One region of the Pseudomonas sp. SMN11 genome, then DNA from elsewhere that is predicted to be linked to it. Evidence: predicted binding sites of a transcription regulator. Region 1 holds the regulator's gene; the other holds the start of a gene.

Region 1 (14,394 bases):
CGCCTTGAAGATTCGCGAGATCGGTGTCGAGCACAAGATCCAGATCCTCGAATCGCCAGCCTTGGCGCGGGCGATCTACTACTCCACCGAGGTCGAAGGGGAAATCCCGGCGGGGCTGTACCTGGCGGTGGCGCAGGTGTTGGCCTATGTGTTCCAGATCCGCCAGTACCGCTCCGGCAAGGGCAAGCGACCAGAGCCGCTCAAAGAAGACCTGCCGATTCCACCGGACCTGCGGCGCGATAACTGATTGCAGCCTGTGCCGGCCTCTTCGCGGGTACAGGCAACATAAATCCATGGCCGAGGAAAGTTGGAAGGCTTCTTGCAGAGCCACGCCCAAGCGCCCCTTGGGCGTCAAAGTTTTGCATCAAGAGGACTCGCGGTGGATCGCACTCAGTTAATCAGCAACGCCCGCAACAACCTGGCCGGGCTCGGCCGGGGCAACCTGGGCGTGCCGTTGCTGCTGCTGGTGATGTTGGCAATGATGATGTTGCCGATACCGCCGTTCCTGCTCGACGTGTTCTTCACCTTCAACATCGCCCTGTCGATCGTGGTCCTGCTGGTGTGCGTGTACGCCTTGCGCCCGCTGGACTTCGCCGCGTTCCCGACCATCCTGCTGGTAGCGACCTTGCTGCGCCTGGCGCTGAACGTGGCCTCTACACGGGTGGTCATGCTCCATGGCCAGGAAGGCCACGGCGCTGCCGGTAAGGTGATCCAGGCCTTCGGTGAGGTGGTGATCGGCGGCAACTACGTCGTGGGTGCGGTGGTGTTCGCCATCCTCATGATCATCAACTTCGTGGTGGTGACCAAAGGTGCCGGGCGTATTTCCGAGGTGAGCGCGCGCTTCACCCTTGACGCCATGCCCGGCAAGCAGATGGCGATCGACGCCGACCTCAACGCCGGCCTGATCGATCAGGCCCAGGCCAAGATGCGCCGCGCCGAGGTGGCCCAGGAGGCCGAGTTCTACGGTTCGATGGATGGTGCCAGCAAGTTCGTCCGCGGTGACGCCATCGCCGGCCTGCTGATCCTCTTCATCAACCTGATTGGCGGCATGCTGATTGGTATGTTGCAACACAACATGTCGTTCAGCGATGCGGGCAAGGTCTACGCCTTGCTGACCATCGGTGACGGTTTGGTGGCGCAATTGCCATCACTGTTGCTGTCCACCGCCGCCGCGATCATGGTTACCCGTGCCTCGGGCTCCGAGGACATGGGCAAGCTGATCAATCGCCAGATGTTCGACTCGCCCAAGGCGCTGGGTGTGTCTGCGGGGCTGATGATCATCATGGGCCTGGTGCCAGGCATGCCGCACGTGGCCTTCCTCGGCCTAGGCCTGCTGGCCGGTGGTGGTGCCTATCTGGTGTGGAAGAAGCAGCAGAAGGCCAAGGTCGAAGCGCAGAAGGAGGCGCAGCGCCAGCAGGACCTGTTGCCGTCGCCGCAGCGTGCACTGGACACCAAGGAACTGGGCTGGGATGACGTGACGCCCATTGACATGATCGGCCTGGAAGTGGGCTACCGCCTGATCCCGCTGGTCGACCGCAACCAAGGTGGCCAGCTGCTGGCGCGGATCAAGGGCGTACGCAAGAAGCTGTCCCAGGACCTGGGCTTCCTCATGCCGACCGTGCACATTCGCGACAACCTCGACCTGCAGCCCAGTGCCTATCGCCTGACGCTGATGGGCGTGATTCTGGCCGAGGCCGAGATCTACCCGGACCGCGAGCTTGCGATCAACCCAGGGCAGGTGTTTGGCACCCTCAACGGTATCGCCGCGCGCGATCCGGCATTCGGCCTCGAGGCGGTGTGGATCGACATCGCTCAGCGCGCTCAGGCGCAGTCGCTGGGGTATACCGTGGTCGACGCCAGCACCGTGGTTGCCACCCATCTCAACCAGATCCTGCAGAAGCACTGCCACGAGCTGATCGGCCATGAAGAGGTCCAGCAACTGTTGCAGGTATTGTCCAAGGCATCGCCTAAACTTGCTGAAGAGCTGGTGCCCGGTGTCATTTCCTTGTCGGGGCTGCTCAAGGTCCTGCAGGCGTTGTTGTCCGAGCAAGTACCGGTGCGTGACATCCGCAGTATTGCCGAGGCCATCGCCAACAATGCCAGCAAGAGTCAAGATACCGCCGCGCTGGTGGCGGCAGTGCGCGTCGGATTGTGTCGTGCCATTGTCCAAAGCATTGTCGGCGTTGAGTCCGAGCTGCCTGTGATCACCCTTGAGCCAAGGTTGGAACAGATCTTGCTCAATAGTTTGCAAAGGGCCGGGCAAGGTCAGGAAGACGGTGTTCTTCTTGAGCCGAGCATGGCCGAAAAGCTGCAGCGTTCGCTGATCGACGCCTGCCAGCGCCAGGAAATGCAAGGCCAACCGGCCATTCTTCTGGTAGCTGGCCCGATCCGTGCCATGTTGTCGCGCTTCGGTCGCCTGGCTGTACCGAATTTGCATGTTCTGGCGTATCAGGAAATACCGGATAACAAGCAAGTCACCATCGTTGCCACAGTGGGCCCCAACGGCTGAGGTAGTGGGTTATGCAAGTCAAGCGTTTTTTCGCCGCCGATATGCGTCAGGCCATGAAGCTGGTCCGTGATGAGCTGGGCTCCGATGCCGCCATCATCGGCAACCGCCGCATTGCCGGTGGTGTCGAGCTGACCGCCGCGCTGGACTACAAGCTGTCCGCACTGGCCCCGCGCGTCCCCAACGTCGAGCTGGAAGAAGAGCTGCGCAAGACCCAATCGCGCATCGCCACTGCCCAGGCCGAGTTGGACAACCGCGCCGAGGCCACCGAAGGCAGCCGCCAATTGTTCGCCGGCCAGTCGCTGACCGCGGCCGAGCCATTGATCGAACCGCATGTCGATGCCCCGGCAGTGGCTGCCGCACCTGCCCCTGCCCCGGTCGACCCGCGCCTGTTCGACGCCATGCGTTCGGAGTTGTCGGGCCTGCGTGAGCTGCTCGAAGTGCAGCTCGGCTCGCTGGCCTGGAACCAGCTGCAGGGCAGCAAACCGGCCCAGGCCAACCTCTGGCGTCGCCTGCAGCGCATTGGCCTGTCCGGCCCGATCGCCCGCGAGCTGCTCGACCTCACCAGCGAGATCGAAGAGCCGCGCCAGGCCTGGCGCATGCTGCTCGCGCACCTGGCGCGGATGATCGAAGTGCCCCAGGTCGAACCGATCGAAGAGGGCGGGGTGATCGCCATGGTCGGCCCGGCCGGCATGGGCAAGACCACCACCCTGGCCAAGCTGGCGGCGCGTTACGTGCTCAAGTACGGCCCGCAGAACCTTGCCCTGGTGAGCATGGACAGCTTCCGCATCGGTGCCCAGGAGCAGCTCAAGACCCTGGGGCGCATCCTCAACGTGCCGGTGACCTACGTCGATCCGGGCCAGTCGCTGGCAGCCGCGCTGGAGCCACTGCTGCGCAAGCGCGTGGTGCTGATCGATACCGCCGGCCTGCAGGCCAGCGACCCGGCCCTGCGCATGCAACTGGAGACCCTGGCCGGGCGTGGCATTGCCGCGAAGAATTACCTGGTGCTGGCCACCACCAGCCAGAAGCAGGTGCTGACCGCTGCCTACCACAGCTACAAGCGCTGCGGCCTGGCTGGCTGCATCCTGACCAAACTTGATGAAACGGCGAGCCTCGGCGACGTGCTGAGCCTGGCCATCAGTCATGAACTGCCCGTGGCCTATCTCACCGACGGCCCGCGCATTCCTGACGACCTGCACCTGCCGCGCCCGCACCAGCTGGTGACCCGCGCGGTCAACGTGCAGTTGCAGGACGAGCCCAGCGAAGAGGCGATGGCCGACATGTTCGCTGATCTCTACCACAACCCGCGGCGCGCAGGTTGAGGATGAAGCGTATGCAAAGTACCTACATTCCGGGGCTGGCAGTGCTACCCCGCGTGTGGCTTGGGTCCAAGCGAGACAAGGTAAACAACGAACATGGGTAGCATGCATCCCGTACAGGTGATCGCCGTCACTGGTGGCAAAGGTGGCGTCGGCAAGACTAACGTTTCAGTGAACCTGTCCCTGGCGCTGGCCGAACTTGGCCGCCGGGTAATGTTGCTGGACGCCGACCTTGGCCTGGCCAATGTCGACGTATTGCTGGGTCTCACCCCAAAACGCACCCTGGCCGATGTCATCGAAGGGCGCTGCGAGCTGCGCGATGTACTGTTGCAGGGGCCTGGCGGGGTGCGCATCGTGCCAGCCGCCTCCGGCACCCAGAGCATGGTGCACCTGGCCCCGGCCCAGCATGCCGGGCTGATCCAGGCCTTCAGCGAGATCGGCGACAACCTCGACGTGCTGGTGATCGACACTGCTGCGGGCATTGGTGACTCTGTAGTCAGCTTCGTGCGCGCGGCCCAGGAAGTGCTGCTGGTGGTGTGCGACGAGCCGACCTCGATCACCGACGCCTACGCGCTGATCAAGCTGCTCAACCGCGACTACGGCATGAACCGTTTCCGCGTGCTGGCCAACATGGCGCAGAGCCCGCAGGAAGGGCGCAACCTGTTCGCCAAGTTGACCAAGGTCACCGACCGCTTCCTTGACGTCGCCCTACAATATGTCGGCGCCGTGCCCTACGACGAGAGCGTGCGCAAGGCGGTGCAGAAGCAGCGCGCGGTGTACGAGGCCTTCCCTCGCTCCAAATGCGCCCTGGCCTTCAAGGCCATCGCGCAGAAGGTCGACAGCTGGCCGCTGCCGGCCAACCCGCGCGGGCACCTTGAGTTCTTTGTCGAGCGCCTGGTGCAACCCACCAGCGCAGGACCCGTGCTATGAACGCGAGCGGCTTCAAGATGTACAGCAAGGCGTCGAAAGACGCCCAATTCGAGTTGGTGGAACGCTACGCGCCGCTGGTCAAGCGCATCGCCTACCACTTGCTGGCACGCCTGCCGGCCAACGTCCAGGTCGAGGACCTGATCCAGGCCGGCATGATCGGCCTGCTGGAAGTGGCCAACAAGTATGACGCCAGCAAGGGCGCCAGCTTCGAAACCTACGCTGGCATCCGCATCCGCGGGGCGATGCTCGACGAGGTCCGCAAGGGCGATTGGGCACCGCGTTCGGTGCACCGCAATACGCGCATGGTCAGTGATGCGATGCGCGCCGTGGAAGCAAGAACTGGCCGCGACGCTAAAGATCATGAAGTTGCTGCCGAACTCCAATTGAGTCTCGATGATTACTACGGGATCTTGAACGATACCTTGGGGAGCCGCCTGTTCAGTTTCGACGACCTGTTGCAGGACGGCGAGCACGAAGGGCTGCACGAGGACGGCGCCAGTGGTCAGGTCGAGCCGTCGCGCGATCTGGAAGACGAGCGCTTCCAGGCTGCCCTGACCGATGCGATCGCCAACCTGCCGGAGCGTGAGCGCCTGGTGCTGGCGCTGTACTACGACGAAGAGCTGAACCTCAAGGAAATCGGTGAGGTGCTGGGGGTCAGCGAATCGCGAGTCAGCCAGTTGCACAGCCAGTGTGCCGCGCGCCTGCGCAGCCGCCTGGGGGAATGGCGGGCGCGTTGAGCCCGGGGTCGTTGCAGTCGTTTTCCACGTTGTACCGAATATGAATACGCGTGCTCGGGGCCGAGCGCGTTTGAGACTGCTTGGAGGTCTACTTGAACAAAGACATGAAAATCCTCATCGTTGACGACTTTTCGACGATGCGGCGGATCATCAAGAACCTGTTGCGTGACCTGGGCTTCACCAACACCGATGAAGCCGATGACGGCACCACCGCTCTGCCGATGCTCGAAAGCGGCCATTACGACTTCCTGGTGACCGACTGGAACATGCCGGGCATGTCCGGTATCGATCTGCTGCGCAAGGTCCGTGCCCACGATCGCCTGAAGACCATGCCGGTGCTGATGGTGACCGCCGAAGCCAAGCGCGACCAGATCATCGAAGCGGCCCAGGCCGGCGTCAACGGTTACGTGGTCAAGCCATTCACCGCCCAGGTGCTCAAAGAAAAGATCGAGAAGATCTTCGAACGCGTCAACGGCTGAGTCACGTCAGGGGGCGCCATGGAAACAACACAAACGTCTTTGGGGGAGTTCGAGTCGACCCTGAAGAAACATGCCCAGGAGCTGGTCGAGAGCCTGGAACGCGGGCGTTTCGGCGAGGCGGTGCAGCTGATTCATCAGCTCAACCAGACCCGCGACCGTGGCCTGTACCAGGAAGTCGGCAAGTTAACCCGTGAGCTGCACAGCGCGATCGTCAGCTTCCAGATCGACCCGCGCATGCCGCAGGCCGAGGAAGTCTCGCAGATAACCGATGCCACCGAGCGCCTGTCCTACGTGGTCAAGCTCACCGAGGGTGCCGCCAACCGCACCATGGACCTGGTGGAGGAGAGCACCCCGGTGCTCAACGACCTGGCAGCCGAAGCGCAAGGCCTGAGCGTCGACTGGCAGCGCTTCATGCGCCGCGAAGTCGCAGCGCCGGAGTTCCGCGAGCTGGTCAAGCGCGTCGACAGTTTCCTGACGCACAGCGCCGAGGGCAACCGCAAGGTCGCCGGCCACCTCAACGACATTCTGCTGGCCCAGGACTATCAGGACCTGACTGGCCAGGTGATCAAGCGCGTGACTGCGCTGGTGACCGAAGTTGAAAGCAATCTGCTCAAGCTCGTGCTGATGGCCAGCCAGGTCGACCGGTTTGCCGGTATCGAACACGACCACCAGCAGCTGCGCGCTGAAAAAGATGAAGAAAAACATCCGACTCGGGGTGAAGGTCCGCAGATTCATGCCGATAAGCGTGAAGACGTTGTGTCCGGTCAGGACGACGTCGACGATCTGCTGTCCAGCCTGGGTTTTTAAGGAGCACGTTTAATGAGCTTCGGCGCCGATGAAGAAATCCTTCAGGATTTCCTGGTAGAAGCCGGCGAAATTCTTGAGCAACTGTCCGAGCAACTGGTCGAGCTGGAAAGCCGGCCCGACGATGCCGACCTGCTCAATGCAATCTTTCGCGGTTTCCACACTGTAAAAGGGGGCGCCGGCTTCCTTCAGCTGAACGAGCTGGTGGAGTGCTGCCACATCGCCGAGAACGTGTTCGACATCCTGCGCAAAGGTGAGCGCCGGGTCGACGCGGAACTGATGGACGTGGTGCTCGAGGCACTGGACACGGTCAACAGCATGTTCGGCCAGGTGCGTGAGCGCAGCGAAGTGACCCCGGCCACCCCGGAGTTGCTGGCGGCCCTGTCGCGCCTGGCGGAACCTGCCAGCGCCGACGCCCCGGTAGCACCGGTAGCAGTGGTCGAGGCTGCAGCGGAGCCGGTGGCTGCCGAGGCAGATATCACCGACACCGAGTTCGAACAGCTGCTCGACTCGCTCGATGCGGTCAAGGCCGAAGCGGCCGCCGCCGAAGCGCAGATGCAGGGCGAGACCCTGAGCGGCGCGGGTGACGACATCACCGACGCCGAGTTCGAATCGCTGCTCGACCAGTTGCATGGCAAGGGCCAGTTCTCGCCCGAAGTGGCTGCTGCCGAAGCGGTGGTCGATGCCAGTGCACCGCTGAGCGACGAAATCACCGACGAAGAATTCGAGTCGTTGCTGGACCAGTTGCACGGCAAGGGCACCTTCCAGGCCGATGCCTTGCCGGCTGCCACCGCGGCAGTGGAAAGCGTGGTCACGCCCGCCAGCAGTGACGAGATCACCGAGCATGAGTTCGAAGCGTTGCTCGACCAGTTGCACGGCAAGGGCAAGTTCACCGGTGAAACCGTTGCTGCCGAAGCGCCTGTCGCCGTGGCCGCACCGGTTGCGGCCGTGGCTGAGAGCAAACCGGTCGCCAGGCCGGCTGCCGCTGCACCTGCTGCTGCCGCCAAGCCGGCCGCGCCAGCCCGCAGCCCGGCCCCGGCCGCGGAAAAGCCTGCCAGCGAAGCGGAAACCACCGTGCGTGTCGACACTGCACGCCTGGACGAGATCATGAACATGGTCGGCGAACTGGTGCTGGTGCGTAACCGCCTGGTGCGCCTGGGCCTGAACAGCGGCGACGAGGCCATGTCCAAGGCCGTGTCCAACCTCGACGTGGTCACCGCCGACCTGCAGACCGCGGTGATGAAGACCCGCATGCAGCCGATCAAGAAGGTCTTCGGCCGCTTCCCGCGCCTGGTCCGCGACCTGGCGCGCCAGCTGAAGAAAGAGATCAACCTGGAACTGGTCGGTGAAGAGACCGACCTCGACAAGAACCTCGTCGAGGCCCTGGCCGACCCGCTGGTGCACCTGGTGCGCAACGCCGTCGACCACGGTGTCGAGATGCCGGACGAGCGTGAAGCCTCTGGCAAGGCCCGGACCGGCCGCGTGGTACTGTCGGCCGAGCAGGAGGGCGACCACATCCTGCTGTCGATCTCTGACGACGGCAAGGGCATGGACCCGCACATCCTGCGCGCCAAGGCCGTGGAAAAAGGCCTGATGGACAAGGACGCGGCCGATCGCCTGAGCGAATCGGACTGCTACAACCTGATCTTCGCCCCGGGCTTCTCGACCAAGACCGAGATTTCCGACGTGTCCGGCCGCGGTGTCGGCATGGACGTGGTGAAGACCAAGATTTCCCAGCTCAACGGCTCGATCAACATCTTCTCGGCCAAGGGCCAGGGCTCGAAGATCGTCATCAAGGTGCCGCTGACCCTGGCGATCATGCCGACCCTGATGGTGATGCTGGGCAACCAGGCGTTCGCCTTCCCGCTGGTCAACGTCAACGAGATCTTCCACCTCGACCTGTCGCGCACCAACGTGGTCGACGGCCAGGAAGTGGTGATCGTGCGCGACAAGGCGCTGCCGCTGTTCTACCTCAAGCGCTGGCTGGTTCAGGGCCAGGTGCACGAGGAGCAGCGCGAGGGCCATGTGGTGATCCTCTCGGTCGGTACTCAGCGGATCGGCTTCGTGGTCGACCAGCTGGTGGGCCAGGAAGAGGTGGTGATCAAGCCGCTGGGCAAGATGTTGCAGGGCACCCCTGGCATGTCTGGCGCCACCATCACCGGTGACGGCCGCATCGCGCTGATTCTCGACGTGCCGAGCATGCTCAAGCGTTACGCGGCACGGCGTATCTGATTTTCGGCGGCGCACCCTGGCGGGTGGCGCCGCCTAATGGAGTGTTTATGGCAGTCAAGGTCCTGGTGGTGGATGATTCCGGTTTCTTCCGCCGCCGCGTTTCGGAAATCCTCTCGGCGGACCCGACGATCCAGGTGGTCGGCACCGCGACCAACGGCAGGGAAGCGATCGACCAGGCACTGGCGCTCAAACCCGATGTCATCACCATGGACTACGAAATGCCCATGATGGATGGCATCACCGCCGTGCGGCACATCATGCAGCGCTGCCCGACGCCGGTGTTGATGTTCTCCTCGCTGACCCATGAAGGCGCCCGCGTCACCCTCGACGCGCTGGATGCCGGTGCGGTGGATTACCTGCCGAAGAACTTCGAAGACATCTCGCGCAACCCGGAGAAGGTCAAGCAGTTGCTGTGCGAGAAGGTGCATACCATCTCGCGCAGCAACCGCCGTTTCGGCGGCTACACCAGCCACGCGCCGGTCAGCGCACCGGCGCCGGCCGCCAGCCATGCACCCGCCAGCAGCTTGGCCAGCGCCGCGCCGGCCCGTCCTGCCGCGCCTGCCCGTGCAGCGACGCCGGCCGCGGCGCATGCCCCGGCTCCCAAGCGCAAACCTTACAAGCTGGTGGCGATCGGTACCTCCACCGGTGGCCCGGTGGCTCTGCAGCGGGTGCTGACCCAGCTGCCGGCGAATTTTCCGGCGCCGATCGTGCTGATCCAGCACATGCCCGCCGCCTTCACCAAGGCATTTGCCGAGCGCCTCGACAAGCTGTGCAAGATCAGCGTCAAGGAAGCCGAGGACGGCGACATGCTGCGCCCGGGGCTGGCGCTGCTGGCCCCAGGCGGCAAGCAGATGATGATCGACGGCCGTGGCACGGTGAAGATTCTGCCGGGCGACGAGCGCCTGAACTACAAGCCGTGCGTGGACATCACCTTCGGCTCGGCGGCCAAGTCATACGGCGACAAGGTGCTGTCGGTGGTGCTCACCGGCATGGGCGCCGATGGCCGTGAAGGCGCGCGCCTGCTCAAGCAGGGCGGCAGTACCGTGTGGGCCCAGGATGAGGCCAGCTGTGTGATCTACGGCATGCCCATGGCCATTGTCAAAGCCAACCTGGCGGACGCGGTGTACAGCCTGGATGAAATCGGCAAACACCTGGTCGAGGCTTGTGTCTGATGGATGTGCTCAGCCTGATTGGCCTGATCCTGGCGTTCGTCGCCATCGTCGGCGGCAACTTCCTTGAAGGTGGCCACGTCGGTGCCTTGCTCAATGGCCCGGCGGGCCTGATCGTGCTCGGCGGCACCCTGGCGGCGGCACTGCTGCAGTCGCCGCTGTCGGCGTTCAAGCGCGCGTTGCAGATCCTGCGCTGGATCTTCTTCCCGCCGCGGGTCGACCTGGCCGGTGGTATCGACCGTGTGGTCAACTGGAGCCTGACGGCGCGCAAGGAAGGCCTGCTCGGCCTGGAAGGCGTAGCCGATGCCGAACCCGACCCCTATGCTCGCAAGGGCCTGCAACTGCTGGTCGATGGCGCCGAGCCGGAATCGATCCGTAGCATCCTCGAAGTCGACTTCCTGACCCAGGAAAGCCGTGACATCCAGGCCGCCAAGGTGTTCGAGAGCATGGGCGGCTACGCCCCGACCATCGGTATCATCGGTGCGGTCATGGGCCTGATCCACGTCATGGGCAACCTGGCCGACCCGTCGCAGCTGGGCAACGGCATTGCTGTGGCCTTCGTCGCCACCATCTACGGCGTGGCCAGTGCCAACCTGATCCTGCTGCCGATCGCCAACAAGCTCAAGGCCATCGTCCTGCGCCAGTCGCGCTACCGCGAGATGCTGCTCGAAGGCCTGCTGTCGATCGCCGAGGGCGAGAACCCGCGCTCGATCGAGTTGAAGCTGCAAGGCTTCATGGAGTAAGCCATGCGCCGTCGCCGTCATACCGAGGAGCACGAGAATCACGAACGCTGGCTGGTGTCGTACGCCGACTTCATCACCTTGCTGTTTGCCTTCTTCGTGGTCATGTATTCGATCTCCTCGATCAACGAGGGCAAGTACAAGGTCATCTCGCAAGCGCTGCTCGGGGTGTTCAACGACCCTGAGCGGAGCATGAAGCCGATCCCGATCGGCGACGAGCAGCCGCTCAGCGTCAAACCGGCAGAACCCTTGATCAAGGACAGCGAGCAGACCGATGCGGGCCTGGCCCAGACCAACGTTGACCCGCTGAAGACCATCAGCGACGACGTGCGCGATGCCTTCGGCGACCTGATCAAGTCCGACCAGATGACCGTGCGCGGCAACGAGCTGTGGGTGGAGATCGAACTCAACTCGTCCCTGCTGTTCGGCAGTGGCGACGCCATGCCCAGTGACCAGGCGTTCACCATCATCGAGAAAGTCGGCAACATCCTCAAACCGTTCGCCAACCCGGTGCACGTCGAGGGCTTCACCGACAACCTGCCGATTCGCACGGCGCAGTACCCGACCAACTGGGAGCTGTCGGCGGCGCGGGCGGCGAGCATCGTGCGCCTGCTGGCCATGGAAGGGGTCAACCCGGCGCGCATGGCCTCGGTGGGTTATGGCGAGTACCAGCCGGTGGCCAGCAACGACACCGCCGAAGGGCGTGCGCGCAATCGCCGGGTCGTGCTGGTGATTTCCCGTAACCTCGAAGTGCGCCGCAGCCTGACCGGCTCGGGCAGTGCCAATGCCACCCCGGACGCGGCGTTGCGCCGTGCTGGCACACAAAGTGCACCGCCAGCCCCAGCAGCGACGACAGCCAAGTGAGCCGTCAATTCTCCGTCACCGCATGCCCTGTGGCAGCCGGCGGCACCCATGAAGCAAGAGTTGTCCTATGAGAGTCTGGGCAGTAGCCAATCAAAAAGGCGGCGTGGGCAAGACCACGACCACCATCGCCCTGGCCGGCCTGCTGGCCGAGGCGGGCAAGCGCGTGGTCGTCGTCGACCTCGACCCGCATGGCTCGATGACCAGCTATTTCGGGCACAACCCGGATGCCCTGGAGCACAGCTGCTACGACCTGTTCCTGCACAAGGGCAGCGTGCCGGAAGGCCTGCCGGGGCAGTTGTTGATGCCCACCAGCGATGAGCGTATCTCGCTGCTGCCGTCGAGTACTGCGTTGGCGGTGCTGGAGCGTCAGTCGCCAGGTCAGAGTGGCCTGGGCCTGGTGATCGCCAAGAGTCTGGCGCAGTTATGGCAGGATTTCGATTTCGCCTTGATCGACAGCCCGCCATTGCTCGGCGTGCTGATGGTCAATGCCCTGGCAGCCAGCCAGCAGCTGGTGATCCCGGTGCAGACCGAATTCCTCGCGGTGAAGGGCCTGGAGCGCATGATCGGTACCTTGGCCATGATCAACCGCTCGCGCAAGCAGGCGCTGCCTTACCAGATCGTGCCGACCCTGTTCGACCGCCGTACCCAGGCTTCGCTGGGCACCCTCAAGGTGTTGCGCGATACCTATGAACACCAGGTGTGGCAGGGCTACATCCCGGTCGACACGCGACTGCGCGATGCCAGCCGCAATGGCGTCACGCCGTCGCAGTTCGATGGCAAGAGCCGTGGCGTGATCGCCTACCGGGCACTGCTCAAGCACATGCTCACCTACAAGCCGGCCGCGCAGGTGGTTTCATGAACCGGCCTGTGGGTACCAAGCCGCAACTGGCCCTGCAGTCTTACCTCGATGGGCTGTTGCAGGAGGCCACCGAGGCCGAGGATATCCTCGACCTGGCAACGCCTGCCCAGGCGCCCATGGCCAACGACGAATTCGCTGCGGCCGTGCGCGAAGAGCAGGCGCGGGACGCTCGCCAGCCAACGCCCGCAACCAGGCCTTTTGCCGAGCCGCAGATGAAGGTGCTGCCAGCCGTGCTGCCGGTAGAGCAGCCTGTGGTGGCCGTGGTCGAGACTGAAGTGGTGGCCGAGGCCAGCATCCCGGTGCTGACCGAGGTACCGACGCCGGAGCCGGTTGCCCCCTTGGTGGACGTGCACCTGCCCGCGGCAGGCATGGCCGACACGCCGGCCCCTCCGGCCAGCGTCGATGGCCGCCCGGCCTGGGCCGCCGAGCCGTTCGAGTGCCTGCTGTTCGACGTTGCCGGGCTGACCCTGGCGGTGCCGCTGGTTTGCCTGGGTTCGATCTACAGCCTGGAAGGCCAGGAGCTGACACCGCTGTTCGGCCAGCCCGACTGGTTCCTGGGCATCCTGACCTGCCAGGCCGGCAACCTCAAGGTGCTGGACACCGCGCGCTGGGTCATGCCCGACCGCTACCGCGATGACTTCCGCCAGGGTTTGAATTACGTGATTTCCGTGCAGGGCTACGAATGGGGCCTGGCGGTGCATCAGGTCAGCCGCTCGCTGCGCCTGGACCCCGCCGAGATCAAGTGGCGCAGCCAGCGCGGCCAGCGCCCCTGGTTGGCCGGCACGGTCATCGAACACATGTGTGCACTGCTCGACGTCGCCGAACTGGCCGAGCTGATCGCCAGCGGCGCGGTCAAGCAGTTGCATGCCAAACAGAAATGACACCGAACACAACCGCCAACAGCGGATTTAGAGGGCTAGGGGAATGAAAAAGTCGTCTGCGCAAGGTTCTGAAGATCCGATCCTGCAGTGGGTAACCTTCCGTCTGGACAACGAGTCCTACGGCATCAACGTCATGCAGGTGCAGGAAGTGCTGCGCTACACCGAGATCGCTCCGGTGCCGGGCGCGCCAAGCTATGTGCTGGGCATCATCAACCTGCGCGGCAACGTGGTGACGGTGATCGACACCCGCCAGCGTTTCGGCCTGATGCCGTCGGACGTGACCGACAACACCCGCATCGTCATCATCGAGGCTGACAAGCAAGTGGTCGGCATCCTGGTCGACAGCGTTGCCGAGGTGGTGTACCTGCGTCAGTCGGAAATCGAAACGGCGCCGAACGTGGGTAACGAAGAGTCGGCCAAGTTTATCCAGGGCGTGTGCAACAAGAACGGCGAACTGCTGATCCTGGTCGAACTGGACAAGATGATGACCGAGGAAGAGTGGTCTGAGCTGGAGAACATCTGAGTTGATCTTCGAGGTAGCGGTAATCTTCCTGGCGCTGCTGTGGGCCCTGAGCCTGTGGTTCTTCCTCAACTACAGCAAGCGCCAGCGCGAACTGGCCGCGCAGCAGGCCGTGGGCGATGCCCTGCGCGACCAGCGCATCAAGGACCTGGCCAAGCGCCTGGACGACTACCAGAACGGCACCGTGCGCATGGGGGAGGCCCTTCATGAACTGCGCGCGACCGTGGCACCGCTGCCAGAGAAACTGCAGCAGCTGGAACAGCGCGACCCCAACAGCGTGACCTTTACCCAGGCCGCCAGGCTGGTGGGCATGGGGGCGAGCGTGGCGGAACTCACCGAAACCTGCGGCCTGAC
Region 2 (17,523 bases), on a different contig from region 1:
CCGTGTTCCTGCGCCATGCGGCGAATCCACTTGTCCGATTTGATGCTCATGGCGGGGTGTCCTGAAGAGTTGCGAGGGGAAAATCCAGACGCGCATCTTACCGGTCCCGGCGCCCGGGTTAAAGTTCCAGTGCCTTATCCCGCGCCGGACGGGGGCTGCAGCCGCCGTCGATCCGAATTTGCGTAAAGCGTTCACAGACCATTGGCAGCTCGTGGAAAGTGGGGTAAGGTGGCGCCACTGTGCTGCACGTGACACCGAGAATCTCTAGTTTGATGCACGATCCTGATCGGCCCATCGCTGAATTTTCTGCTCTCTTTGCGCTCAGTCCCGGCCAGGGTTTTTCCTGACCGTTATCAAATTGTCCAAGGAGACAGAAAAATGTCCAACCGTCAATCCGGTGTTGTTAAGTGGTTCAACGATGAGAAAGGCTACGGCTTCATCACCCCTCAGTCGGGCGACGACCTGTTCGTGCACTTCAAAGCCATCCAAGCTGACGGCTTCAAAACCCTGAAAGAAGGCCAGGCTGTTACTTTCGTCGCTACCCGCGGCCAGAAAGGCATGCAGGCTGAAGAAGTTCAAATCGCCTAAGTCGATTTAGCTTCCTAGCTTTCAAAAAAACCCGCCTTCTGGCGGGTTTTTTTATGCCTGACCGAAAATCGGTGCTGGCTTCTTCGCGGGCTCGCCCGCTCCCACAGAGACCGCGCGACACTTGAAGGCTGCGCTGTAGCTGTGGGAGCGAGCGAGCCCGCGAAGCAGGCGACTCGGTTTCGGATCAGTCTTCGCTGATGGTGATGCTCGGCATCGCCGGCGCCGCCGCTTCCTGCAGCACGATCCGTGCACCCACCTGGCGGGCCAGCTCCTGATAGACCATGGCAATCTGGCTTTCCGGTTCGGCGATCGCCGTCGGCTTGCCGCTGTCGGCCTGCTCGCGGATCAGCATCGACAGCGGCAGCGAAGCCAGCAGTTCGACGCCGTATTGCGCCGCCAGCTTCTCACCACCGCCTTCACCGAACAGGTGCTCGGCATGGCCACAGTTCGAGCAGATGTGCACGGCCATGTTCTCGACTACGCCCAATACCGGGATGTTGACCTTGCGGAACATCTCCACGCCCTTCTTGGCATCCAGCAGGGCCAAGTCCTGTGGCGTGGTGACGATCACCGAGCCGGCCACCGGCACCTTCTGCGCCAGGGTCAGCTGGATATCGCCGGTACCCGGCGGCATGTCGATGACCAGATAATCCAGGTCGTCCCAGGCAGTCTGGGTCACCAGCTGCAGCAACGCACCGGACACCATCGGCCCACGCCAGACCATCGGCGTGTTGTCATCGGTGAGGAACGCCATGGACATCACTTCCACGCCATGAGCCTTGATCGGCACGAACCACTTCTGCTCACGGATCTGCGGGCGGGTACCCTCGGCGATACCAAACATCACGCCCTGGCTGGGGCCATAGATGTCGGCATCGAGAATGCCCACGCGGGCGCCTTCACGAGCCAGGGCCAAGGCCAGGTTGGCGGCGGTGGTCGACTTGCCGACCCCGCCCTTGCCCGAGGCCACGGCAATGATGTTCTTGACGTTGGCCATGGCCGGCACCTGGGCCTGGGCCTTGTGCGCGGCAACCAAGCAGTCGATCGACACCTGGGCCGAACTGACACCGTCGAGGTTCTCGATCGCGGTCTGCAGCACCTGGGCCCAGCCGTTCTTGAACAGGCCGGCGGCATAGCCAAGCTGCAACTGCACAGCGACTTGCCCGCCCTGGATGTCGATGGCGCGCACGCAACCGGCGCTGACCGGGTCCTGGTTCAGGTAAGGGTCTGTGTACTGGCGAAGCACGCCTTCGACGGCGGCACGGGTGACGGCACTCATGGACACTCCCATTGGCAAACTGAGTACGAAACAGACGCCTATCCTAACCCGTCAATCGTCAGCAGATGCGTGCTTGGGGTGAAATATCTTCGCCGGCCCTTTATAGTGGCCGATCACCCTCATTTTTACCCGAGCCAGATAAGTAGCCGAGCCACCATGTCCGAGCCACGTCAGATTCTCGTTACCAGCGCCCTGCCCTATGCCAATGGATCCATCCACCTTGGCCATATGCTGGAGTACATCCAGACGGACATGTGGGTGCGCTTCCAGAAGCTGCGCGGCAACCAGTGCATCTACGTCTGCGCCGACGACGCCCACGGTTCGGCCATCATGTTGCGTGCCGAGAAGGAAGGCATCACCCCGGAGCAGCTGATCGCCAATGTCCAGGCCGAGCACAGTGGCGACTTCGCCGACTTCCTGGTGGACTTCGACAACTTCCACTCAACTCACAGCGACGAAAACCGCGAGCTGTCGAGCCTGATCTACGGGCGCCTGCGTGATGCCGGGCACATCGCCACCCGTTCGGTGACCCAGTACTTCGACCCTGAAAAGGGCATGTTCCTCGCTGACCGTTTCATCAAGGGCACCTGCCCGAAATGCGCCGCTGAAGACCAGTACGGCGACAACTGCGAAAAATGCGGCGCCACATACGCCCCGACCGAACTGAAGAACCCCAAGTCGGCGATCTCCGGTGCCACTCCGGTACTGCGCGATTCCCAGCACTTCTTCTTCAAGCTGCCGGACTTCCAGGCCATGCTGCAGCAGTGGACCCGCAGCGGCACCCTGCAGGACGCCGTGGCCAACAAGCTCGCCGAATGGCTGGATTCCGGCCTGCAGGAGTGGGACATCTCGCGTGATGCGCCATACTTCGGCTTCGAGATCCCGGGCGAGCCGGGCAAGTACTTCTACGTCTGGCTGGACGCGCCGATCGGCTACATGGCCAGCTTCAAGAACCTCTGCGCACGCCGCCCGGAGCTGGACTTCGACGCCTTCTGGAACGAAGGCTCCAAGGCCGAGCTGTACCATTTCATCGGCAAGGACATCGTCAACTTCCACGCGCTGTTCTGGCCAGCCATGCTCGAAGGCGCCGGCTTCCGCAAGCCGACTGCAGTCAACGTGCACGGCTACCTGACCGTCAACGGCGCCAAGATGTCCAAGTCGCGTGGCACCTTCATCAAGGCCCGCACCTACCTGGATCACCTGCAGCCGGAATACCTGCGCTACTACTATGCCGCCAAGCTTGGCCGTGGCGTCGATGACCTCGACCTGAACCTCGAGGACTTCGTGCAGAAGGTCAACTCCGATCTGGTCGGCAAGGTAGTCAACATCGCCAGCCGTTGCGCCGGCTTCATCCACAAGGGCAATGCGGGCGTGATGGTCGCGGGCGATGCTGCACCGGAGCTGACCGAGGCCTTCCTCGCTTCCGCCCCGTCGATTGCCGACGCCTACGAAGGCCGCGACTTCGGCCGCGCCATGCGCGAAATCATGGCCCTGGCTGACCGTGCCAACGCCTGGATCGCCGACAAGGCGCCTTGGTCGCTGGCCAAGCAGGAAGGCAAGCAGGACGAAGTCCAAGCCATCTGCGCCCAGGGCATCAACCTGTTCCGCCAGCTGGTGATTTTCCTCAAGCCGGTGCTGCCGCTGCTCGCCGCCGATGCCGAGGCATTCCTCAACGTCGCGCCACTGACCTGGAACGACCATCAGTCGCGCCTGGAAAACCACCAGCTGAACCCGTTCAAGGCGCTGATGAGCCGTATCGAACCGGCCAAGGTCGAAGCCATGGTCGCCGCCAGCAAGGAAGACCTGCTGGCCGCCGAAGCCCAGGCACCGGCCGGCAATGGCGAGCTGACCAAGGACCCGCTGTCTGCCGAAATCGAGTTCGACACCTTTGCCGCGGTCGACCTGCGCGTCGCACTGATCGTCAAGGCTGAAGCCGTAGCTGGCGCCGACAAGCTGCTGCAGCTGACCCTGGACATCGGCGACGAGCGCCGCAACGTGTTCTCCGGCATCAAGTCGGCCTACCCGGACCCCTCCCAGCTGGAAGGCCGCCTGACCATGATGGTGGCCAACCTCAAGCCGCGGAAAATGCGCTTTGGCGTGTCCGAGGGCATGGTCATGGCGGCCGGCCCTGGCGGCGAAGAGATCTACCTGCTCAGCCCTGACAGCGGCGCCAAGCCAGGTCAGCGCATCAAGTAAGCCTTCTGCCCCGGCCTCACCGCCGGGGCAGTTCCATGTGCAGCACCAATGCCGGACGCTCCAGGCGATAACCGGCTATCGTCATTCACATGAACGACTACATGCTGATCCTGGCCAGCGCTGCGCTGTTCAGCCACCTGCTTCTGCAACAACGGCCGTTCAGCCGGCTGCGCCTGCAGGTCTGTGGCCTGGCAGGCGCCCTGTCGATAGCGCTCGGGGCAAGCGGCGGGCAAGCGCTCGACCGGTTGATCATCGCACCCTGGCATTTGCAGGACTTGCGCCTGTTCCTGCTGCTGCCATGGCTGGCGTTGCTGACATGGGGCGTGCCGCAGGTGTTGGCCAGGCTACGCCCGCAATGGCCCACCGGGGATCTTGCTCAGCCCTTGCTGGGCAATGCCTTGCTGCTGGGCCTTGCGCTGCAAGTGACGGGAGAGGACACCTCGGCGCTAGCAACGTTGTGCTGGGGGATAGTGGCCGGCCTGGGCTTCTGGCTTGCGCTGGTGCTGTTCGACGACCTGCACCAGCGCAGCCAGCACCCTGACGTACCGGCCGCGCTGCGCGGCTTGCCCATTACATTGATCGGTACAGGTGTCATGGCCCTGGCGTTCTCGGGATTCAACGGACTTTTCACTCAATGAACTTGATTCAACGCATCGACGCCCTGTTGCCGCAGACCCAGTGCGGCAAATGCGGCCACAATGGCTGTCGGCCCTACGCCGAAGGCCTGGCTGCGGGTGAGGCCATCAACAAGTGTCCGCCAGGCGGTAGCGAAACCATCGCCGCGCTGGCCGCGCTGCTGGAAGTGCCACTGCTCGCGCCAGAGCCGCAACGAGGAAGCGCACCGCCCCAGGTCGCCTACATTCGCGAAGCCGAATGCATCGGTTGCACCAAATGCATCCAGGCCTGCCCGGTCGATGCCATCGTCGGCGCCGCCAAGCTGATGCACACGGTCATCGCCAGCGAATGCACCGGCTGTGACTTGTGCCTGGCGCCCTGCCCGGTCGATTGCATCGACATGCACCCACTACCAGCCACAGTGGTGCCAATTGTCAGCGGCCTGGCCCATACCCCCGAACAACTGCAGGCCCGCCGCCAGCGCCGCGATCATGCGCGCCAGCGCCACGAACAGCGTAACGCCCGCCTGCAACGCGATATCGCGCGCCGGGAGGCGCAGCGCCAGGCACGTGCGGCCGGAGCCACACAAGGCGCGCCAGACGCGATCAAGGCCGCCCTCGAGCGGATCAAGGCGCAACAAGCCGCCGCTGCCGATGCTGCGCCTACAGCGGCCGGGCACGACCATGGCAAACCCTGACCCACGGCTACGCAAGGCCATGGGCCTCGTGCTGCTGGCCTGCATACCCGGCTTGCTCGCGGCGTTCTGGACAGAAGGCTGGGGAGTGCTGTTCAACCTGTTGCTGTGCGCCAGCAGTGCATTGAGTTGCGAAGCGGCACTGCTGGCTTTGCGTCGACAACCGGTTCTACCGGCATTGAACGATGGCAGTGCCCTGGTGACTGCCGTGCTGTTGGCCATCGCCCTGCCTGTGCAAGCGCCCTGGTGGTTGCCAGTGACAGCAGCAGGCATTGCCATCGGCGTCGGCAAGCAGGCCTTTGGCGGCGTGGGCCGCAACCTGTTCAACCCGGCAATGGTCGGTTACGCCTTTGTGCTGCTCAACTTTCCGCTGCAAATGACCCACTGGCCCAGCCAGGCCATTGGCTTTATCGATAGCCTGCAGTTGGTGTCTGGCAGTGGTAACCAGATCGATGGCTGGGCGGGGCCGACCATTCTCGATGGCCTGCGCCACAACCGCAGCCTGACCATCGACGAACTCTTCGCCAGCCACTCCGGTTTTGGCAGTTTTGGCGGCCGCAACAGCGAGTGGGTCAACCTGGCACTGCTGTTCGGTGGGCTGTTTCTCTTGCAGCGCAGGGTTATCAGCTGGCATGCCCCGGCAGGCCTGCTGGCCGGCCTGTTTCTGTTCAGCCTGCTGGCCTGGAATGGCTCCGGCTCGGATTCGAACGGCTCGCCACTGCTGCACCTGTTCAGCGGCTCAACCATGCTGGCGGCGTTCTTCATCGCCACGGAGCCCGTGTCTGGCCCCAAGACCAACCTGGCCAAGCTGCTGTTTGGCTTTGGCGCAGGCGCGCTGATCTACCTGATTCGCACCTGGGGCAGTTACCCGGATGGCACGGCATTCGCCATCCTCCTGATGAACCTGGCAATGCCCGCCCTGGATCGGTTTGCCTTGCGACGCCAGCAGGTCTCGTCATGACCGCACCTGTTCGCAGCAGCTTGCTGCTACTTGCCGTCGGAGGGTCGGCGTTGGCGTTAACACTGGCCTGGCAGCACTGGACGCGTCCAGCCATCGCAGATGCCGAGCACCAACTTAAGGCAGCCCAATTCCTGGCGGTGCTGCCCGCGCAAAGTTACGACAATCGCCCCCTGGACAACGCGTTAGCATTGCCAGCAGAACAGCCATTGCATAGCAAGATACTCGCGGTCTACCGCGCGACCCTCCGCACTTCGCCAACAGCCATCGTGCTGGTGAGCCAGGTCCAGGGCTATGCCGGCCCCATCAAGCTGACCATTGCCATCGACGACGAAGGCCGCCTGATTGGCAGCCGAGTGATCGAACAGCAGGAGAGCCCTGGGCTGGGCGGCCAGATCGCCGACCCACAGTCTGGCTGGTTGTCACAATTTGCCCATCACGGCCTTGGCGATCGCTGGGCGCTCAGGCGCGACCAGGGCGACTTCGATCAGCTGGCTGGAGCGACCGTTACTTCTCGGGCCGTGATCGATGCCCAGCAGGAAGCCTTGCGATATTTTGACCAACATCGCAGCGAACTGCTCGGAGCTCCCGGCCATGAATAAATACTACCTGCTGATGACCGGCCTGGCCCCGTTGCTTGGCGCAACGCGCACCTTCCCGCAGGCAGCGACCATTGGCGCGTGCATGTTCGTGCTGCCCCTTCTCCACCAAGTCTTGCTAAGCCTGCTGCGAGCAACTCTCAGCGGCGCGAAGTACTGGTTGGCAAGCCTGCTGCTGCTTGCTGCACTTGCCAGCTGCCTGCAACTGGCTCTGCGGGCCTGGGCATTGCCATTGGCGCTGACGCTTGGTTTTTTTCCTGCACTGATCTGCCTGCAATGCCTTGCCATCGACACATTGCTGCCAACTGAAGGGCGCTGGCGGCAACTGTTGCTGCATTTGAGCGGCCTGCTGCTCGCCTGTTTGCTGCTTGGCGCCGGCCGCCAATGGCTGGACGATGTCGCCGGCATGCACTTGGCCCACCTGCCGTCCGGTGGGCTGCTACTGCTCGGCACGCTAATGGCCTTGTACAATTGGCTGCGCCCCACCCTCACACGTCGTCAAGGAAAGCGTTGAACCCATGAATGCCGCCAAACGCCTGGAGATCTTCCGCAGGCTGCACGAAGACAATCCCGACCCGAAAACGGAATTGGCCTATACCACCCCATTCGAGCTCCTGGTTGCCGTGACGCTTTCCGCGCAGTCCACCGATGTCGGCGTCAACAAGGCCACGGCGCGCTTGTTCCCGGTCGCCAATACACCACAGGCCATCTATGAGCTCGGTGTCGAGGGCCTGAGCGAATACATCAAGACCATCGGCCTCTACAACAGCAAGGCCAAGAATGTCATCGAGGCGTGCCGCCTGTTGATCGAGCGCCATGAAGGCGAAGTACCGCAGACCCGAGAAGCACTGGAAGCGCTACCGGGCGTTGGCCGCAAGACCGCCAACGTGGTGCTCAACACCGCCTTCCGCCAGCCGACCATGGCCGTGGACACGCACATCTTCCGGGTCAGCAACCGTACCGGCATCGCGCCTGGCAAGACCGTGCTCGAAGTCGAGAAGAAACTGGTCAGGTTCGTCCCCAAGGATTACTTGCTCGACGCTCACCATTGGCTCATTCTGCATGGCCGCTACGTGTGCCAGGCACGCAAGCCCCGTTGCGGTAGCTGCCGCATCGAAGATCTGTGCGAATACAAGCACAAGACCTCCGACGATTGAGCCAATAGCAAAAACAGCTGCATCGTGATTGAAAAAATCTTTTTTACCGAACTTCGCTTTCCCGCTATAAGGACGGCCAATGGCCCTTTGGCTTGGAGCGACTCATGAGTACCGATAAAGACGACCTGTCGATCGAAGATGACTTTGCCACCGCTGACGACGAAGCGGAGCCTCAGGTTGAAACCGCAAAGACCAACCTGAGCAAGCGTCGTACCATTGACAACCTCCTCGAAGAACGACGCCTGCAACGGCAACTCGCCGATTTTGACTACGACCTGTAGCCTGGCACAAAGCTTCCTTCACGGAGGCTTTGTGCGTGCCGGGCTCAGTTCAGACCATGACGCCGGGCCAACTCGATCAGGTCCACCAGTGAATGGGCATTCAGTTTCAGCAACAGGCGGGTCTTGTAGGTGCTGACCGTCTTGTTGCTGAGGAACATGCTGTCGGCAATCTCCTTGTTGGAACGCCCGCGTGCAAGCTGCTGCAGCACCATCATCTCCCTTGCCGACAGGCGATCCACCATTTCAGCCTCGCTGGCGCCTCCCACCCGGCCATGGGACTTGTGCAAGGCCTGATTCGGGAAGTAACTGTAGCCAGAGAGCACAGCCTTGATGGCACTGAGCAGTTCGGTGAGTTCCTGCTGCTTGCAAACATAGCCAGAAGCCCCCGCCTGCATGCAGCGCATGGAAAAATGCCCGGGCGCCTGGGAAGTCAGCACCAGGACACGGCTGCCAGGGCTGGCCGCGGCCATACGGGCGATGACTTCCAGCCCGTCGAGCTTGGGGATGCCGATATCGAGTACGACAATATCGGGGAGGTGTTCACGAGTGAGCTGCAAGGCCGCTATGCCGTTATCGGCTTCCGCAACAACATCGTACCCATGCCGCTCCATCAGCATGCGCACTGCCAGGCGTATGACCGGATGATCATCCACGATAAGGACTTTATTCATGCGATATCCATCATTCGTTATTTTGCTTTGACGACTGCCTCACCATAACCGAGCAGAACGCGCAATGGCGCGTCAATTCCCCGCACAAATAGCCGAATAGATGAACCTTACGTCTGTTTGGGAATTTTCCTACAAGAAAAATTTAGCGCTTTCTCACGGCTGTGCTCACGAACAAGCAAGTCAAACCGTGATCAATTCACTCACTCCGCTGAGAATTCCCCTACCCCGGAAAAAGTCCACAATTTAGTTGAGGCAGCCAGTAGGTTATTGATATGAAAAACATGCAGGAGGCGATAATCATGAACGATAACCAACCTGTGGCCCCACTGACCATAATTGCCATCTTCGCTGGCATCATCGAAGCTTCTGCCTTGGCAACCTTGCCTTTCCTCAGCGAAAAAAGTCAGACGTATTACACTTGGTTCCTTGTAGGGTTTCCATTCTTCCTCACAGCCCTGTTCTTTCTCACCCTGAACTTCAACTACAAATCCTTTTACAAACCTGGCCCTGCCGAGCAGAAGAGCATCCCTGAGCAAGCGACGCCTCCCGACATGCAAGAAACTATAACCATGATGTTTTCCGGCCCTGACGCGCAGAAATTGATAGAACAGCAAATCGTGCAAGCCATTAGCCAACCACATGTCGCAAACAGGCAGTGGCGAATGTGCAATATCGAACTACAGAGATGCGTTGTTCTCTCGAGCATCCGCTTGCCCGAGGATTTACCCCATGGACATTGATCAGACCACCGTCCAGCAGGCAAAAAAAACCCGGCCAGAGCCGGGTTTATTTATGCCACTTCAGCCAGATGCTCAGAGCATCCCGCGGCCTTTGTTGGCAGCGATACGCATGCGCAGCGCGTTGAGCTTGATGAAGCCGGCAGCATCGGCCTGGTTGTAGGCGCCGCCGTCTTCTTCGAAGGTCGCGATGTTGGCATCGAACAGCGAGTCGTCCGACTTGCGGCCAACCACGATGACGTTGCCCTTGTACAGCTTCAGTCGCACAACGCCGTTAACGTTGACCTGCGAAGCGTCGATCATCTTCTGCAGCATCAGACGCTCAGGGCTCCACCAGTAGCCGGTGTAGATCAGGCTGGCGTACTTCGGCATCAGCTCGTCTTTCAGGTGAGCGACTTCGCGGTCCAGGGTGATCGACTCGATGGCACGGTGGGCCTTGAGCATGATGGTGCCGCCAGGGGTTTCGTAGCAGCCGCGAGACTTCATGCCCACGTAACGGTTCTCGACGATGTCCAGACGGCCGATACCGTTGGCGCCGCCGATGCGATTCAGCTCGGCAAGCACGGTGGCCGGGGTCATGTCGACGCCGTCGATGGCGACGATGTCACCATTGCGGTAGGTCAGCTCGATGTAGGTAGCCTGGTCCGGGGCGTTTTCTGGCGAGACGCTCCAGCGCCACATGTCTTCTTCGTGCTCGGTCCAGGTATCTTCCAGGACACCGCCTTCGTAGGAGATGTGCAGCAGGTTGGCGTCCATCGAGTACGGCGATTTCTTCTTGCCGTGGCGTTCGATCGGGATACCGTGCTTCTCGGCATAGTCCATCAGCTTCTCGCGGGACAGCAGGTCCCACTCGCGCCATGGGGCGATGACCTTGACGCCTGGCTTGAGGGCGTAAGCACCCAGCTCGAAGCGAACCTGGTCGTTACCCTTGCCGGTAGCGCCGTGGGAAATGGCATCGGCGCCGGTTTCGTTGGCGATTTCGATCAGGCGCTTGGCAATCAGCGGGCGGGCGATGGAGGTACCCAGCAGGTACTCGCCTTCGTAGACGGTGTTGGCGCGGAACATCGGGAAGACGAAATCACGCACGAACTCTTCGCGCAGGTCGTCGATGTAGATCTCTTTTACGCCCATCGCCTGAGCTTTGGCGCGAGCCGGCTCGACTTCTTCGCCCTGACCCAGGTCAGCGGTGAAGGTCACCACTTCGCAGTTGTAGGTATCCTGCAGCCACTTGAGAATCACCGAAGTATCAAGGCCGCCGGAATACGCCAGTACGACCTTTTTTACGTCCGCCATGCCATCACTCCACGGGGTTGTACGGAAAGGGATCGATTCTACCGGCGTTGCGGATAAATTTACAGTGGGGCGACAGCTTCTGACGACAAAGCGACAGGAACTGTCAGCGGCGCGACGTGGGGTGGCAAGGAAATTTGGTCAAGGTGCCTTCGATCCTGGTGCAGCCGGAGCAGGCGCAGCCGGTGACGCACCGGCAGACGGGATGGTAGGCGCTACCGCTGCCGGTTGCTGAACCGGCTGCACGGCCGGTTTCCCCACCTGAGCCACCCGATCCAGTTCGATGTTCACCCGCCGGTTACGCGCCCGATTGGCCGGGCTGTTGTTCTTCACCAACGGATAGCGCTCACCATGGAAGCGCACGACGATTTGCTCTTCCGGCACGCCATGGGCCTTGAGGTAATCGGCAACGGCCAGGGCCCGACGCCGCGAGGTGTCACGATTGGTCAGGCGGTTACCACTGTTATCGGAGTGGCCGTTGAGTTCAATGTGGTTCACCGTCGGGTCGGCCTTGAGGTAATCGAGGATCACATCCAGCCGCGCACGGGCGTCGGCGTCGAGATCGAAGCCACCGCCCGGGAAGCCAACCTGGGTCTGGCGCACCTGGTCATAGTTCATCGGCAGCATCTTGCTGGCACAGGCCTGATAGTCGTCATATGCCTTGGCGAAGCTGACCGGCAGTACGCGTACCTCCATCACCCGCCCGCCTTCGCCGGTGTAGTTGCGCACCACCGTGCTGCGGCCATCGAGCAGGCCGTTGATCAGGCGACTGGCCTGGCTCTGCGACGAGCTGAACAGCACGCCACTACGGGTCATGCGCACGGCGCCGAGGTTGACATCACCACGGCCTGGCTGCCAAGGGGCCGCGGCTGCCAGCAAGGTGGCGGAACCTGCGCCCAGTATGTTGCTGTGCGAACGCAACTGGAACACCGGCTGCTCACCGGCCTTGCGTACGAACTCGCCACTGCCGAAACCGTCGATCGGCTGGATCAGGCGGCATTCGAACTGGTCACCCTCGACTTTCCAGGCGACATTCTCCATGCGGGTCTGGAAGGTCAGTGCGCCGGCCGGCAGGCTGGCGACAAGGGTCAACAGGGCTAGGTAACGCTGGCGCACGGGCGGCTCCACAATTTCTGACGGCTTACAGGCAGGCTATCGGACGCGTGCCGGAAAACTTGATAGCCGTGCTCGGACCGGGGTTTTCCGGTAGCATTGGGGCCTGAGTTCGACCCGCCTGGAATTCCCAATGTCCGATCGCCTGACCCTCCTGCGTCCCGACGACTGGCACATCCATCTGCGCGATGGTGCCGTCCTGCCCCATACCGTTGGCGATGTGGCGCGTACTTTCGCCCGTGCCATCATCATGCCTAACCTGGTTCCGCCGGTGCGCAATGCCGTCGAAGCTGGCGCCTACCGCGAGCGCATCCTTGCCGCCCGCCCGGCTGGCAGCCGCTTTGAACCGCTGATGGTGCTGTACCTCACCGACCGCACCAGCCCTGAGGACATCCGCGCGGCCAAGGCCAGCGGCATCGTCTACGCCGCCAAGCTTTACCCGGCCGGCGCGACGACCAACTCCGACTCGGGCGTGACCAGCATCGACAACATCTTCCCGGCCATCGAAGCGTTGGCGGAAGTGGGCATGCCATTGCTGGTGCATGGTGAAGTGACCCGCAGCGAGATCGACGTGTTCGACCGCGAAAAGCGTTTCATCGACGAGCACATGCGCCGCCTGGTCGAGCGCTTCCCAACCCTGAAAGTGGTGTTCGAGCACATCACCACGGGCGACGCCGCGCAGTTCGTCACCGAAGCCCCGGCCAATGTCGGTGCGACCATCACTGCCCAGCACCTGCTGTACAACCGCAACCACATGCTGGTCGGCGGTATCCGCCCGCACTTCTATTGCCTGCCGATCCTCAAGCGCAACACCCATCAGGTGGCGCTGCTGGACGCGGCCACCAGCGGCAACCCGAAGTTCTTCCTCGGCACCGACTCGGCACCGCACGCCCGTCACGCCAAGGAAGCCGCCTGCGGTTGCGCCGGCTGCTACACCGCATACGCTGCCATCGAGATGTACGCAGAGGCGTTCGAACAGCGCAATGCACTGGACAAGCTGGAAGGTTTCGCCAGCCTGCACGGCCCGGCCTTCTATGGCCTGCCGGCGAATACCGACACCATCACCCTGGTCCGCGAAGAGTGGACCGCCCCGGACAGCCTGCCGTTTGGCGAGCAGACCGTGATCCCGCTGCGTGCCGGTGAAAAACTGCGCTGGCGCCTGCTGGAGGACAACGCGTGAGCGAAGACCTCTACGAAGACGACCAGGACGGTCAGGGCGGCAGCGGCTCGCGCCACCCGATGGCCGAGCGCTTCCGCGGCTATCTGCCAGTCGTGGTGGATGTCGAGACCGGCGGCTTCAACAGCGCCACCGACGCCCTGCTGGAAATCGCCGCCGTAACCATCGGCATGGACGAGAAAGGTTTCCTGTTCCCCGAGCACACCTACTTCTTCCGGGTAGAACCGTTCGAAGGGGCCAACATCGAGCCGGCCGCGCTGGAGTTCACCGGCATCAAGCTGGACCACCCGCTGCGCATGGCGGTGAGCGAGGAAAGCGCACTCACCGACATCTTCCGCGGCGTGCGCAAGGCGCTGAAGGCCAACGGCTGCAAACGGGCGATCCTGGTCGGCCACAACAGCAGCTTCGACCTTGGCTTCCTCAATGCGGCAGTAACGCGCAACGATATCAAGCGTAACCCGTTCCACCCGTTCTCCAGCTTCGACACCGCGACCCTGGCGGGCCTGGCCTATGGCCAGACCGTGCTGGCGCGGGCCTGCCAGAGCGCCGACATCGACTTCGACGGCCGTGAGGCGCACTCGGCGCGTTACGACACCGAGAAGACTGCCGAACTGTTCTGCGGCATCGTCAACCGCTGGAAGGAAATGGGCGGCTGGCGCGACTTCAACGATTAAGTTGAAGTCCTGGGGCCGCTTCGCGACCCTTTCGCGACGCAAGGCCGCTCCTACAGGAGATCACGTTTCCTTTAGGAGCGGCCTTGTCCCCAGATACCAGGCAAAAAAAACCGGCCACATGGGCCGGTTTTTTCATGCGCGGGGCAATTACAGCTTGCCAGCGTTCTCGCTCAGGTAAGCAGCAACGCCTTCTGGCGAAGCGGTCATGCCCTGGTCGCCTTTCTTCCAGTTGGCAGGGCAGACTTCGCCGTGCTCTTCGTGGAATTGCAGGGCGTCGACCAGACGCAGCAGTTCGTCCATGTTACGGCCCAGCGGCAGGTCATTGACGATCTGCGAACGAACAACACCGTTGGTGTCGATCAGGAAGGCGCCACGGAAGGCTACGCCGCCTTCGGACTCGACGTCGTAGGCCTTGCAGATTTCGTGGGTGATGTCGGCAGCCAGGGTGTACTTGACTTGGCCGATACCGCCGGCGTTGACCGGGGTGTTACGCCATGCGTTGTGAGTGAAGTGCGAGTCGATCGAAACGCCGATCACTTCAACGTTGCGCGCCTGGAAGTCAGGGATGCGGTTGTCCAGAGCGATCAGCTCGGACGGGCAGACAAAGGTGAAGTCCAGTGGGTAGAAGAACACCAGGCCGTACTTGCCCTTGATGGCCGAGGCCAGGTTGAAGCTGTCGACGATTTCGCCATTGCCCAGGACGGCTGGGACGGTGAAGTCGGGGGCTTGTTTGCCAACGAGTACGCTCATTGTAATCTCCTGATGAGGGTGAAGAACCGTTTGCCGGGCCAAGGCAGGCTTGCCCGACATCCAACAAAGGCCGACCATCATACACGGCTTGTGGTTACAGGCCGAATGCAACCGTCGGTCGCTCAAGCACGGCCCTTTCAGAAAGTCCTTTGACAAGCATTCTCATTAACATTAAGCTCCAACCCATCGACTCAACCCGCGATGGTCAGCCCTTATGTATGTGTGTCTTTGTGTCGGCGTCACCGACGGACAGATCCGCGATGCGATCTATGAAGGATGCTGCAGTTACAAGGAAGTCCGAGCGGCGACCAACGTCGCCAGCCAGTGTGGCAAATGTGCCTGTCTGGCCAAGCAGGTGGTCCGCGAGACCCTCACCGAATTGCAGGTGAGCCAGCAGGCTGCTCTGCCCTATCCGGTGGAATTTACTGCTGCCTGATATTACAGAATTCGAAGAACCGGACCTCGTGTCCGGTTTTTTTATGCCCGAATATCAATAAGTTAGCGTTCCAACGCGGTTCACAAACATTCTTATTTCTATTAATTTTCACTTATTATTCAATCACTTAGGTTTGACAGCCCACAGTTACAGGCTCAAACTTCCCTGTATTGGCACACTTCTACAGGGCAGGAACCCGTCATGAAAGGCGACGTAAGCGTCATCCAGCATCTCAACAAGATCCTCGGAAACGAGCTGGTCGCAATCAACCAGTACTTCCTGCACGCGCGCATGTACGAAGATTGGGGGCTGAACAAGCTCGGCAAGCACGAGTACAAAGAATCCATCGACGAGATGAAACACGCTGACAAACTGATCAAGCGTATTCTCTTCCTCGAAGGCATTCCCAACGTTCAGGACCTGGGCAAGCTGCTGATTGGCGAGCACACCAAAGAAATGCTCGAGTGTGACCTGAAGATCGAGCAGAAAGGCCTGGTCGACCTGAAAGCCGCCATCGCCCACTGCGAAACCGCTGGCGACTTCGGCTCGCGTGACATGCTCGAAGACATCCTCGAGTCCGAGGAAGAGCACATCGACTGGCTGGAAACCCAGCTGGGCCTGATCGACAAGATCGGCATCGAGAACTACCTGCAGTCGCAGATGGGCGAAGAATAAGATTCTCGCCCCATAAAAAAACCCGCCTTGAGCGGGTTTTTTCATGGCTGCCTGAAGATCAGGCTTCGGAAGCCTTGGCCTTGGCGGCGGCGTCCTTGATCAGGGTCTGCAGCTCACCCTTCTCGAACATTTCCAGCATGATGTCGCTACCGCCAACCAGCTCGCCGGCTACCCACAGTTGCGGGAAGGTCGGCCAATTGGCGTATTTTGGCAGGTTGGCGCGGATTTCCGGGTTCTGCAGGATGTCGACGTAGGCGAACTTCTCGCCGCAACCCATCACAGCCTGCGAGGCACGCGCGGAGAAGCCACACTGCGGGGCATTCGGCGAGCCTTTCATGTAAAGCAGAACGGTGTTGTTGGCAATCTGCTCTTTGATCGTTTCGATGATATCCATGTAGCACCTCGGCTGAACTTTCCGACGCGGTCGTCGGCACGGTGACGCATTGTATCGGAAAGCCGAGCAGCGTGCTCGGCCTTACCGTTGCTCATGCGGCCTCGACCTGCACAGGCACGCCATTGAGCGCAGCATTACCGGAAATCGCGTCGCGCAGGCGTTCATCGGTAAGGTCGTTGGCACTGACACCCGCCTGCGCCTGCGCAACCTGCAACTGCACACCCTGACGACCATGGCCGAAGCCATGGGGCAGGCTGACCACCCCGGGCATCATGTCTTCACAGGCCTGCACCTCGACCTCCAGCGTGCCGGTACGCGAACGGATACGCACCCGCTGGCCATCCTGCAATTGCCGTTGCTGCAGGTCTTGCGGGTGCATCAGCAGTTGATGGCGCGGCTTGCCTTTGACCAGACGATGAAAGTTATGCATCCATGAATTGTTGCTGCGCACGTGACGGCGACCGATCAACAGCAACTCGCCCGGCGCAGGCGGTGCCTGCAGGGCCAACCGCTGCAGGTCATCCAGCAGCACCTGCGGCGCCGCTTCGACGGTTTTGCTGGCAGTTGCCAGGCGTGACTGCAGGTTGGCGCGCAGCGGCCCCAGGTCGAGCCCGTGGGGATGCTCGTCCAGCGCCGCAAGCGAGAGCTTCCAGACGCTTGCTTCGCCATAGCGCCCCTTACGCAGGGCCAGGTCGATCATCTGCGCTGGCGGCCAGGTCGGTTTCAGTTCCAGTTCGGCACGCTTGGCGAACGCCTGAGCCAGGCCGACGAAGATCTCCCAGTCATGCAAAGCGCCCTCGGGCTTGGCCAGGATAGCGCGATTGAAACGGGTCACATTGCGTACGGCCAACAGGTTGAAGGTGCTGTCGTAATGGTCGTTTTCCAGCGCCGAGGTCGAAGGCAGGATCAGGTCGGCGTGGCGGGTGGTTTCATTGATATAGAGGTCGATGCTGAGCATGAACTCCAGCCCGTCCAGCGCCGCATCCAGCTGCCGGCCATTGGGCGTGGACAGCACCGGATTGCCGGCAACCGTCACCAGCGCCCGCACCTGGCCCTCCCCCGGGGTCAGCATCTCCTCGGCCAGGGCCGCCACCGGCAGTTCGCCAGCGTACTCCGGCAAGCCCGAAACCCGGCTCTGCCAGGCATTGAAATGGCCACCTGACGTGGTCGCCACCAGATCGACCGCAGGCTCGGTACACAGCGCCCCACCCTCTTGATCGAGGTTGCCGGTCACCAGGT

What was found. Region 1 encodes FliA, which starts transcription of late flagellar genes. Its sites were predicted from a motif close to CTAAAGTTTNNNNNNNNNNNGCCGNTAA; they were not measured.
Region 2: a site for FliA is predicted at 12,218-12,245, ahead of ACLEJU_RS01785 (flagellar protein MotY). Genes of this name have one in related genera too.

The regions. Positions count from the first base shown of each region.
Region 1 is NZ_JBKGGW010000042.1:5,290-19,683, forward strand. Features, by position in the region: gene flhB (flagellar biosynthesis protein FlhB) at 1-247, shown strand, start outside; gene flhA (flagellar biosynthesis protein FlhA) at 380-2,509, shown strand; gene flhF (flagellar biosynthesis protein FlhF) at 2,521-3,828, shown strand; gene fleN (flagellar synthesis regulator FleN) at 3,922-4,755, shown strand; gene fliA (RNA polymerase sigma factor FliA) at 4,752-5,492, shown strand; gene ACLEJU_RS25085 (chemotaxis response regulator CheY) at 5,597-5,971, shown strand; gene ACLEJU_RS25090 (protein phosphatase CheZ) at 5,990-6,778, shown strand; gene ACLEJU_RS25095 (chemotaxis protein CheA) at 6,791-9,007, shown strand; gene ACLEJU_RS25100 (protein-glutamate methylesterase/protein-glutamine glutaminase) at 9,055-10,179, shown strand; gene ACLEJU_RS25105 (flagellar motor protein) at 10,179-10,919, shown strand; gene motD (flagellar motor protein MotD) at 10,923-11,780, shown strand; gene ACLEJU_RS25115 (ParA family protein) at 11,848-12,639, shown strand; gene ACLEJU_RS25120 (chemotaxis protein CheW) at 12,636-13,520, shown strand; gene ACLEJU_RS25125 (chemotaxis protein CheW) at 13,564-14,043, shown strand; gene ACLEJU_RS25130 (DUF2802 domain-containing protein) at 14,045-14,394, shown strand, end outside.
Region 2 is NZ_JBKGGW010000001.1:378,087-395,609, reverse strand. Features, by position in the region: gene dcd (dCTP deaminase) at 1-50, opposite strand, end outside; gene ACLEJU_RS01850 (cold-shock protein) at 379-588, shown strand; gene apbC (iron-sulfur cluster carrier protein ApbC) at 773-1,867, opposite strand; gene metG (methionine--tRNA ligase) at 2,024-4,063, shown strand; gene ACLEJU_RS01835 (Rnf-Nqr domain containing protein) at 4,153-4,701, shown strand; partial or broken gene ACLEJU_RS01830 (RnfABCDGE type electron transport complex subunit B) at 4,698-5,339, shown strand; gene ACLEJU_RS01825 (RnfABCDGE type electron transport complex subunit D) at 5,362-6,333, shown strand; gene ACLEJU_RS01820 (RnfABCDGE type electron transport complex subunit G) at 6,330-6,932, shown strand; gene ACLEJU_RS01815 (Rnf-Nqr domain containing protein) at 6,925-7,443, shown strand; gene nth (endonuclease III) at 7,448-8,086, shown strand; gene ACLEJU_RS01805 (PA3496 family putative envelope integrity protein) at 8,191-8,367, shown strand; gene ACLEJU_RS01800 (response regulator transcription factor) at 8,412-9,038, opposite strand; gene ACLEJU_RS01795 (hypothetical protein) at 9,338-9,778, shown strand; gene ACLEJU_RS01790 (argininosuccinate synthase) at 9,851-11,068, opposite strand; gene ACLEJU_RS01785 (flagellar protein MotY) at 11,207-12,181, opposite strand; gene pyrC (dihydroorotase) at 12,312-13,358, shown strand; gene rnt (ribonuclease T) at 13,418-14,029, shown strand; gene ACLEJU_RS01770 (peroxiredoxin) at 14,177-14,779, opposite strand; gene ACLEJU_RS01765 (bacterioferritin-associated ferredoxin) at 14,994-15,215, shown strand; gene bfr (bacterioferritin) at 15,417-15,890, shown strand; gene grxD (Grx4 family monothiol glutaredoxin) at 15,949-16,284, opposite strand; gene ACLEJU_RS01750 (molybdopterin-dependent oxidoreductase) at 16,376-17,523, opposite strand, start outside.